3 regions of the Gordonia sp. VNK1 genome follow, and region 1 is predicted to be linked to each of the others. Evidence: predicted binding sites of a transcription regulator. Region 1 holds the regulator's gene; each other region holds the start of a gene.
The links. Region 1 encodes LexA, which represses DNA repair genes until DNA is damaged. Its sites were predicted from a motif close to CGAACANNTGTTCG; they were not measured.
Positions count from the first base shown of each region.

Region 2: ABLE94_RS01675 (DUF222 domain-containing protein) is a predicted target of LexA. The motif match lies at 2,147-2,160, and genes of this name have one in related genera.
Region 3: ABLE94_RS13650 (DUF222 domain-containing protein) is a predicted target of LexA. The motif match lies at 1,912-1,925, and genes of this name have one in related genera.

Region 1 is NZ_JBDZDJ010000003.1:42,517-46,248, forward strand. Features, by position in the region: gene nrdR (transcriptional regulator NrdR) at 1-384, opposite strand, end outside; gene ABLE94_RS04145 (LysM peptidoglycan-binding domain-containing protein) at 409-1,008, opposite strand; gene lexA (transcriptional repressor LexA) at 1,275-2,015, shown strand; gene ptsP (phosphoenolpyruvate--protein phosphotransferase) at 2,055-3,732, opposite strand, start outside.
Region 2 is NZ_JBDZDJ010000001.1:400,542-404,273, forward strand. Features, by position in the region: gene ABLE94_RS01675 (DUF222 domain-containing protein) at 1-2,120, opposite strand, end outside; gene ABLE94_RS01680 (hypothetical protein) at 2,320-3,732, shown strand, end outside.
Region 3 is NZ_JBDZDJ010000009.1:168,437-172,168, forward strand. Features, by position in the region: gene ABLE94_RS13650 (DUF222 domain-containing protein) at 1-1,884, opposite strand, end outside; gene ABLE94_RS13655 (DUF58 domain-containing protein) at 2,153-3,442, opposite strand; gene ABLE94_RS13660 (AAA family ATPase) at 3,442-3,732, opposite strand, start outside.

The sequences.
Region 1 (3,732 bases):
GTACACCGACGCGAACCGGAGATAGGCGACCTCGTCGAGGTCACGCAACGGTTTGAGAATGGCGAGACCGACCTCGTTGCTGGGGATCTCCGCGACGCCCGAGGCGCGCACCGTCTCTTCGACCTGCTGCGCCAACTGGGCCAGATCGTCCTCGTGGACGTGCCGTCCCTGGCAGGCGCGGCGCACCCCGCGCATCACCTTCTCCCGACTGAACGGTTCGGTGACGCCGTTGCGCTTAACCACCGCCAGCACGGCGGTCTCCACGGTGGAGAATCGTCGGCCACAGGCGCTGCACGAACGGCGACGACGGATCGCCTGTCCCTCGTCGGCGACTCGGGAGTCGATGACCTTGGTGTCATCATTCCTGCAGAACGGGCAGCGCATGCATCGAGAATAGCGCCTCACCGCTCAGCGATATGCGGGCGTCAGCAGCGCCTGACCGACACGCAGGGCGCTGCCACCCATGTCGTTGAGCTCGACGATCTCGTCGATGACCGCCTGCCGCGGCATCTCGGGCGCGACGCGCGCGGCGACGGAGTTCAGCGACTCCCCCGCCCGGACGTGCACCACCTGCGTGGCCACCGGCGTGGGGGCGGTGGATTCCTGGTAATCGCTGCCGGCGACACCGATCAGCCACACCAGCATCGCCAGCGCCACCCCGGTCAGCAGGGCCACCGCGGCACCGCGACGGCCCGCCCGACGGGACTGCGACGCGGGCGCGGCGCACGGCGTCCCGGCCGGGCGCCTGGGGATCGCGACCCGGGGCCGGTCGACCGGACGATTGTCGGCCGGGCGGTGGAGGTGCCGGTGCCGCGCCGCCGGGGTGGCGCGGCGAGCCGGCACCGGCCGTCCGGCATGCACGATCGCGCCGCGCCGGGGCGTGACATCGTCTCGCGCCGCACCCCGGGCATCGGGAGCGGCACCGAAACGGGCACCGGACGGGGTGCGCCGAACCGTCGCCCGACGCGCCTGACCTGCGGTTTCACTGCGAACCAAGGTGTTCTGCATGAGAGTCTCCGATCTCGATCACTCGTTCGAGGAACTGATGTTCGAAGTTCTATCACGCACCTCCGACAATTTCTCGCAACACGTCGAACAAATGTTTGAAGTTGTCGGTGACCTGGACTAACCTGGCCGTTGACCAGCAGCGCAGACCCGCGGACAAACCCCGGCCGCACCGGACCACCGACTGCACGGGACAACCGACCGCACCGGACCACCGACAACACCGTCCGACCACAACAGAGTTTCCGACCGAAAGGATCGAACACCCGATGAGTGAGAAGAACCGACGTTCGACGACGTCGACGTCGTCGACCAAGCGCGGCCGCGGATCGGCCGCCGCCGACGAGCCGGAGGTCCCGTTCGACGCGGCGGCCGCGGAGGCCTCGCTCACGCCGCGTCAGCGGGGCGTGCTCGATGTGATCCGCAAGTCGGTGCGCGAGCGCGGCTATCCGCCGAGCATCCGCGAGATCGGCGACGCCGTCGGGCTGGCCTCGACGTCGTCGGTCGCCCATCAGCTGCGGACACTGGAACGCAAGGGACTGCTCAAGCGCGACCACAACCGCCCACGCGCGGTCAACGTGCAGGACGGCGAGCACACCCCACCGGACGACACCGCGGTCGCGTCGAATCTGCCCGCCCCGACCTTCGTCCCGGTTCTCGGGCGCATCGCGGCCGGTGGACCGATCCTCGCCGAGGAGGCCGTCGAGGACGTCTTCCCGCTGCCGCGTGAACTCGTCGGCGAGGGTTCACTGTTCCTGCTGAAGGTGGTCGGCGAGTCGATGATCGACGCCGCGATCTGTGACGGCGACTGGGTCGTCGTCCGGCAGCAGAACGTGGCCGACAACGGTGACATCGTCGCCGCGATGATCGACGGCGAGGCGACCGTGAAGACCTTCAAGCGCAAGGACGGTCACGTGTGGCTGATGCCGCACAACGAGCATTTCGAACCCATCCCCGGCGACGACGCCGCCATCCTGGGCAAGGTCGTCACGGTGATGCGCCGGATCTGATCCGGCTCCGGGCCCGCCCGGTGCGGCGCTCGCCGAAATTCAGCCGGCGAGCGCCGCGGTGGCGGCCTCACGTGCGGCCGCCGGGGAGGCGGTCGCGAGGGCAGCACTCGCCGCGGCACGGCACGCATCGAGTGTGACGCCGCCGAGTTTGGCACCGACCGCCGCCGACGCCGCCGGAGCACTCGACAGCGAGGTGACGCCGAGTCCGACGAGTACGCAGGCCAGCAGCGGGTCGGCGGCGGCCTCACCGCAGACGCCGACCGGTTTACCCGTACGTTTCCCGGCCTCGGCCACCATCGAGATGAGCGCGAGCACCGCGGGCTGCCACGGATCGGTGAGTTCGGCCAGATCGGCCGACATGCGGTCGGCGGCCATCGTGTACTGCGTCAGATCGTTGGTTCCGATCGACACGAAGTCGACCTCGGCGAGGATCGACGACGCGAGGATCGCGGCGGACGGGATCTCGACCATCACCCCGGCGACCAGACCACGCCCGCGGACCTGTGCCGCGAACTCCGCGGCCTCGTCGGCCGAGGCGATCATCGGTGCCATCACCCATGGAGTGCTGCCGGTCTCCCGGGCGGCCGCCGCGATGGCGTCGAGTTGCCCGGCGCGGATCTCCGGATGCCGAGCGGTGATCCGATTACCCCGGACCCCCAGAGCGGGGTTGGCCTCGGTGCCGTGGTCGACGAATTTCAACGGCTTGTCCGAACCCGCGTCGAGCGTCCGCACGACGACCTTCTTGCCCCCGAACGCCTCGAGCACCTCGCGGTAGAGCTCGGTCTGCTCGGCCACCGTGGGTGCCTCGGCGCTGTCGAGGAAGGCCAGTTCGGTCCGGAACAGGCCCACTCCCTCGACCGGATAGGCGGTGGCGGCGCGCGCGGAGACACCGTCGGCGACGTTGGCCAGGATGGCCGCCTCGTGACCGTCGGCGGTGTGCCCCGGCCCCGACCAGCCCGCGACGAGTTCCGCCTCGCGCCGGCTCTCGTCGACGGCCGCCTGCGCCTGCTCCGGATCCGGTTCCAGCACAACGGTTCCGGCGGTGCCGTCGACGAGCACCAGGGTTCCGGCGGGTACCTCGTCGAGGTCGGCGACCGCGACGATGCACGGGATGCCCAGCTGCCGGGCGATGATCGCGGTGTGACTGGTCGGCCCGCCGAGTCGCGTCACCAGCGCGGTGACCAGTTTGGGATCGAGGCCGGCGGTGTCGGCCGGCGCCAGATCGTCGGCGCAGAGCACCGACGGCTCGGTGGGCACCGGCACACCCGGTTCGGGTTGTCCGAGCAACTCGGCCACGACCCGATCGCGGACATCGTTGAGATCGGTGACGCGTTCGGCCATCAGACCGCCGAGTTTGGTGAAGAGCGCGGCGAACTGGTCGGTCGCCGCGGTCGCGGCCGATGCGGCCGACGACCCGGAGGAGATCAGCTTGCCCGCCGCACCGATCCAGCCGCGGTCCTCGGCGAGGCCGGCGGTGGCGATGAGAACCTCGGCGGCCGCACCGGAGGCATGTGAGGCACGTTCGCGCAGCCGGGCGGCCACCAGCCCGGCCGCGTCGACGAAGCGGGACTGCTCCGCCTCCCGCGCGTCCTCCGGGATCGTCGCGGTGTCATGCACCGGGGCGACGCGCTCGCCGGGGCGAACCACCGGCCCGTAGGCCTTCCCGCCGACCACGGGGGTCCCACGCAGTTCCTGAGCCTGCTGATCGTTCACTGCG
Region 2 (3,732 bases), on a different contig from region 1:
TCGCGGCGTCGCCGTTCGTACTTGGCGGCGAGCCGATCCCGTTTGCTGGTCGGGATCACGCCCGGTTCCCGTGGTGTCGGTGGCGCGGCGGGTGGGTCGGCGAACCGGTAGCGGCGTAGCCCGCCGAAGAAGTCTTCGAGGGTTTCCGCCGGTCCCGGAATGTTCAGCCCTTCCGGGGTGGTGAAAACCGTGACCAGCCGACCGTTCTCATCGCGGTACTGATCATCGAGCCAGCGGGAGTGCGTTTTCTGCAGGTGATGGCCACGGCACTTCGCGTTCAGTCCGTCGGGGGTGGTCTGCCCACCGAGTTCGGGATGCTCGTGGTCGTATTCGTGTACGTGATCGCAATCCCCGTCGAACGCGCTACCCCGGCAGGCGGGGATGACGCACTCGCCGTGACGAATCCGGATGAATGTGTCCAATGCCGTCGACAGTCGGTACGGATCCGACGGCAACGCGCTCGGGAGTTCGACGTCCTCGGGGTTCACCCCTTTGGGCACCATCCGTCGGATCGTCGTCGGGTATCGGCTGATCAGATCGAGGATCTGTTCTGGGATGACCGCGCCCTGCCCGACGAGGTAGCCGAGGTTACCGTCGATCGGGGTCTCGGCGGCCGAAACCGTTTCGGCAGAGCCGGATTCGGCATCGGTAGAAGCGGTGTCGGCGCTGGTGGCCGCCGTTTCCTGTGCTCGGCGTTCGGCGTTCACCAGCCACTCGATGGCGTCCTCGCTGGAGCGCGCGGTATCGCGGCGCAACCGCTGGATGTACTTCTGAGCGTCGGACAAGGGCGTTTCGCCGGATGAGTCGTCGCCGGTGTCCGCGACGGCCGCATCGGGAGTGCCCTCGCCGTTAGGAGCGTTCCCCTCGGGACTCTCCATACGCGACGACATCCGCGCCGCACCCACGTCGGCGTCTGGCTCCGGTTGGGGTTCGGGCGCCGGTTCCGGTGCCTGTTCCGCGTCTGCACTGTCCGCGTCAGAGGGACCGCTCTCATCGAGTAGCGACATCTGGGCCGGACCCGCGTCGGCCTCGGCGACTGGCTCGGGTTCGGGTACCGATTCCGATTCCGGACGCTGTGACTGGACCACCGATTCGGTTGCACTGCTATCGGATTCGCTCGCGGCCGCAGACTGCTCCCGCACCTGTCGTCCCCGCTGCTCCTGCTGTTCCTGTTGCCGTTGGCGTTCCTCGATCGCCGCGGCGGTGGTCTCATCAGCGATCACGTGCAACACGATCTGCACATCCGGAATACAGCCCGGCTCCGGGATCACCGCGGGACAGTCCTCACGCCCGCAGTCACACCTGAACTGCGTCCCCGACAACAGGGAGTACATGGCATCGGCCTGACGTTGCCGCCGGGTCCGCGGATCCTTCCGGCACGCGCAGTCGGCCAACGCACTGATCGTCTTCTCCGCGATCGTGATGTTCTCCGCGGACATGGTGCCGGTGATCTCCCCGGTCCCATCCCCCTCGAAATGAGTGAACACACCCCGCTTCTCCAGGTTCCGCTTACGCGGTTCCCGCACAGCATCCGGAGCATGCTGGAACACGATTTTGTCGGCCATGTCCCGCAAGCTGGTTGCCGGCCACTGCCCGGTCCGCTCGAACAACCGGTCCGCGATCGCGGCGTCGACCAGTGCGGTGTTCGGATGCAGTGCCGGGCCGGGATCGAGCAGGCTGGTGCGGTCGATCAGGGTCCGGAACTGACTGTGACTGATCCGCCCCTCGCGTAATGCCCGCCCGGTCTTGGGCAGCCGGATGGCCATCACGATCGCCTCATCAACCAACCGTCGGGTGGTCGCGTTCGCCAGGTTGCGGGTGCGTGCGATGTGTTCGGCCACGATCTGCGCGTACTCCGCCGACTCATCCAACCGATGATCGGTCAGACACGTCACCAGATACGCGATGAAGAAGTAATCCAGCCACGCCATATACGAGCGGCACCGATCCAACTCGGTCATCGCGACCAGCACCTCGTTGATCGAATGCTGATCCAACCGATCGACGTCCACCCCGAACAAGAACTCGGCCGGCAATCCAGGCCACGGAGACGGGCCCTGGTTCAGCAACGCATCCCGCACGTCGGCACGAATCCTGGTGGATAGAGGTACTGTGCTCATCGTCGCCCCTCGAACATGATGACCGTCGAAGCTCTCTTCGATCTGACCATCATTGTAGTGACGGCCACCGACAAAAAATTCTGACGAGCACGACCACCCCGGAATCTGTGGATCAACGGAGTTTGTGGATCGCGTGCGTGGGCAGGGTTACTCGTGGTTAACTGTCTCAGCTTCTCTTAAGGAAACAGGAGACCACTGCATGAGCACCACCCCGTTGCGTCCGGAAACGGAACGCCCCGAACATCTTTCCGGGACCCAACGCGGACCTCGGCGGCACCGCCGGATCACCGCCGGGATGATCGCCATCCTCACCGTCCTGACCCTCGGCATCGGCGTGACCATGGGGGAGGGGCAGGCGCGGGCGGCCGACTACAGCGACTTATCCGCCCTTGTTGACTGGCTGGATGATGACTACGACTCCACTAATCCACTTGGTCAGGTAGTCGCGGACGCGCTGAGCGACGGCGGGGCTGAACTCCTTGAACAGTGGCGCCTGGAGATGTGCGCTTCAGGCGGCGACCCCAACGGCGGAGCGGATTGCACTCAGTCCAGCACCGACATGGGTGGGCTCGGCATTGCCATCGTGAGCCCCACCAGCATCGAGCTGGTTCCAGTTGCGGTTTACGACCCGGTGAAAGGGCTTGTAGACAGTGCGGGAGGTGTCCTGACCGCTCTGAACGGTTTCTTGGAGTGGCTGAATTCCGATCTCAGGCTCCCGACATCGCTTCCGACTCCTCCCGCTGCTGATGGTTCGGCGACGGTAATCGGCAACGGCTTCCAGTTTGCGTTCGCGTCGGGAGGTGGCAAGGCCACTGCTATCTCGTACTTGCCTCTGAGTCTGGCTACCGCAGGTGCTAGTGGTGGTCGCAGTGCCTATGCGTTCGCCTTGGTGGGCATCGCGAATGCCTGGACCACCGATGAGATTCCGTTGACCCTTCTTGGTGTGAACACCGGGCTCAAGATCCCCGCCATCCAATCCGTCGGCTGCTACGGCGGACTGACAGCGGCCTACGCCGAGAACGTCGGTGCGTGTGCAAATGTGTTGGGCACCTTCGACTTCAAGCTCGATCAGCTGCAGAGCATTCCGCAGGTGCAGTTCGCGTTGACCGATCCGTCGTCGGTGCTCTTCGACACCACCAACGTGCTGGGCGAGGTCATCACCGACATCTTCGCCGGGCAGACCCCGTCACTCAGCCAGGACTTCATCCGCCTGTCGCTCGGCGGTGATTCCCTCCTGGCCCTGACGAGTGACTACGGATTGTCGGCGCCGGTCACGGTGAACTGGCTCGGATCGACCATCACGATCTTCCCGACAACCACGATCAACGGTTCCGTCCGCCCCAACGGCCTGGCATTGCCGACGATCGCCCTCGGGGATCTCGACACCGACCAGATCATCCCGATCATTTCGATTCCGCAGAGCACGTTCCCGTTCGGTCTGCAGCCGCTGGGGCCGTACACGACCGGTTCGACGTCCGCGTCGTCGCTCGTCTCGACGCGCGCCCTGACGTCGACGTCCACGACCCCGAGTGCCGGCCTGCTGCGGTCCGCGGCGATCTCGGAGACCGACGACGATGACACGGAAAGCGATTCGGCCACAACCACAACCACC
Region 3 (3,732 bases), on a different contig from region 1:
CGGTGGTGCGGCTGGTGGGTCGGCGAACCGGTAGCGACGCAACCCGCCGAAGAAGTCTTCGAGGGTTTCCGCCGGCCCCGGAATGTTCAGCCCTTCCGGCGTGGTGAAGACGGTGACCAGCCGTCCGTTCTCGTCGCGGTACTGGTCATCGAGCCAGCGGGAGTGCGTTTTCTGCAGGTGATGTCCACGGCACTTGGCGTTCAGCCCGTCGGGGGTGGTCTGTCCACCGAGTTCGGGGTGCTCGTGGTCGTATTCGTGCACGTGATCACAATCGCCGTCGAAGGCACTACCCCGGCAGGCGGGGATGACGCACTCACCGTGACGCATCCGGATGAATGTGTCCAACGCCGTCGACAGTCGGTATGGATCCGACGGCAACGCCGACGGGAGTTCGACGTCCTCGGGATTCACGCCCTTGGGCACCATCCGTCGGATCGTGGTCGGGTATCGGCTGATCAGATCGAGGATCTGCTCGGGGATGACCGCACCCTGCCCGACGAGGTAGCCGAGGTTCCCGTCGATCGGCATCTCGGCGGCCGAAACGGTGCTGCCCGAGCGGGATTCGGCGTCGGCGGGCGCGGCGTCCGTGTCATCGTCGGGCGCCGCATCGGGAGGTCCATCGTCGGCGGGTTCGGGTGGCGGTTCCGCAGCGACATCCGTTTCTGCGCTTGCGCTCTCGGCGTCCGAGCCGCATTCGTCGGGCAGAGTCATCTGCACCGCACGCGTGTCGGTATGCGTGGCCGGCTCGGGCTCGGGTTCCTTCTCGAGCTCAGGCTCGAGATCCGGCTCGGATGCGGGCTTCGGTTCCGTACGGCGCGACTGAACTACCGATTGGCGTGCACCTCCACCGGATTCGTCGCCGGCATCGGACCGTCCCCGTCCTTGCGCCTGCCGCTCCTGTTCCTGGCGCTCCTGTTCCTGGCGCTCCTGTTCCTGTTGTCGTTGGCGTTCCTCGATCGCCGCGGCGGTGGTCTCATCGGCGATGACGTGCAGCACGATCTGCACATCCGGAATACAGCCCGGCTCCGGAATGTCGGCGGGGCAGTCCTCTTTGCCGCATTCACACGCGAACTGCGTCCCCGACAACAACGAGTACATGGCATCGGCCTGGCGTTGCCGCCGCGTCCGCGGGTCTTTCCGGCAGGCGCAGTCGGCCAGGGCGGCGATCGTCTTCTCCGCGATCGTGATGTTCTCCGCGGACATGGTGCCGGTGATCTCCCCGGTCCCATCCCCCTCGAAATGAGTGAACACACCCCGCTTGTCCAGGTTCCGTTTCCGCGGTTCCCGCACGGCGTCCGGTGCGTGCTGGAAGACGATCTTGTCGACCATGTCCCGCAAACTCGTCGCCGGCCACTGCCCCTGCCTGCTGAACAACCGCTCGGCGATCGCTGCGTCGACCAGCGCGGTGTTCGGATGCAAGGCCGGTCCCGGATCGAGCAGGTTGATGCGGTCGATCAGGGTCCGGAACTGGCTGTGGCTGATCCGCCCCTCGCGTAGTGCCCGCCCCGTCTTCGGCAGGCGGGTGGCCATCACGATCGCCTCATCCAGCATCCGCCGGGTGGTCACCATCGCCAGGTTGCGGGTGCGGGAGATGTGTTCGGCCGCGATCTGCGCGTACTCCGCCGACTCGTCCAACGGCCGGTCGGTCAGACACCTCACCACATAGGCGGTGAAGTACGAGTCCAGCCACGCCATATAGGAGCGGCACCGGTCCAGTTCGGTCATCGCGACCAGCACCTCGTTGATCGAATGCTGATCCAGCCGATCCGGATCCACCCCGAACAGAAACTCCGGCGGCAACCCCGGCCACGGCGACGGCCCCTGCTTCAACAACGCGTCGCGCACATCCCCACGAATCCGCGCGCTCCATGGAATGCTGCTCACCCTCGCCCCCTCGAACAAGATGACCGTCGAAGCTCTCTTCGATCTGACCATCATTGTAAAGACGGCCACCGACAAAACCGTTCACGCCGACGATCGGCCACCCCATCTGTGGACCAATCGACTTCTGGGGACAACTCAGCTCCGCGCCCGACGTCGGGTGACGGACGGTGGCCCCGACCGCGACCCGCTCGGTCCGGCGAATACTCCTACTCGCAGGATCGTCGGCACTCGGCCGCGCATCGAATCACGAAGGGCCCCACCGAAACTGCTACAACAGCCCGCGTGACTTGAGCACCAGGTAGTGATCGGCCAGAGCGGCCGGGAGGTGTTCGGGATCGGCATCGACCACGTCGACCCCGATGCGTCCCAGCGCCGATTCGGTCCGTTCACGCACCATCAGGGTGCGCGCCGCCGCGGCTGCCTCGTAGATCTCGGCGGCGTCGTCGCGTCGCGCACTCATCTCCTCCACCGCCGGGTCGCGGACCGAGCCGATGATCACCTTGTGCCGCAACGCGAGCACCGACAGTGGAGCCAGCAGCGATTCCTCCACCGCGGCCGGTTCGAGCGGCGTGAGCAGCACGACCAGCGCCCGTTGGCGCGTAAGCGTGGTGACCTCGGCGGCGAGCAACGGCCAATCCGCCTCCAGCAGAGCCGGTTGCAGCTCGGTCATCGCGTTGACCAGGTCGCCGAGGAGGGTGGTGCGCGGCGATCCGACGACACGTCGGTGGATCACCCGGTCACCGGCGATCAGGTCGACCCGATCACCGGCGTGGGCGGCCAACGCCGACAACAGCAGTGCCGCATCCATCGCCGCGTCGAGGCGGGGCGCGTCACCGACGCGTGCGGCGGAGGTCCGTGAGGTGTCCAGCACGATGATGATGTGGCGGTCCTTCTCCGGTTGCCAGGTGCGCACCACCACCGAGCGTCGGCGTGCCGTCGCGCGCCAGTCGATGCTGCGGACGTCATCGCCCTCGACATAGTCACGCAGCGAATCGAATTCGGTGCCCTGACCGCGGATACGCACGGCCGACCGACCGTCGAGCTGGCGTAGTCGGGCCAGGCGTGACGGGAGATGCTTGCGTGAATTGAACGGTGGCAGAGCACGAATCACCCCGGGCAGGGGATAGCTGTGCTGTCGTGCGGCCAGGCCGAGCGGACCGGGGCGTCGGATGGTCGCGCGTACCGCGAGCCGATCACCGCGACGCACCGGCACCAGAACCGTGGTCAGTTCCCGGCGTTCCCCCGGCGGGATGTCGAGGTCGTGCTCACCGGACCGCACCCCGGCCGAGGGCTGCCACGAATCACGCAGCCGCCCTCTGAATCTCCGGGTCCCGACATTCTCGGCGACGATCACCGACGAACCGGCACCGCCGAGACGGATTGGTGCCGACGGAAGGCGATACAGTCGCAGTGCCGTCGAACCGGCCGCGAGCAGATCGACCGCCATCACCACCGCGCAGGCGAACACCCACAGCAACACCACCCACACGTGGGGGAACACCACCGCGGGAATGATGCCCAGCGCGAGGAGGGCGACGAAGCGGCCGGTCAGCACCATCAGCGCGGGACCGGCACCGAGTTGATCGCGGCGTCGAGCACCGCGGCCACCGAGACGCCCTCCAACTCCGCCTCCGGACGCAACGAGAGCCGATGGGCCAGAGTCGATTGCGCGAGTGCCTTGACGTCGTCCGGGGTGACGAAGTCACGGCCGGACAGCCACGCCCAGGCACGGCTCGTGGACAACAATGCGGTGGCACCGCGCGGACTGACCCCCAATGCCAGCGACGGCGAACTGCGGGTGGCGCGCGCGATGTCGACGATGTACGCGGCGATCGCCGGCGCCACCGC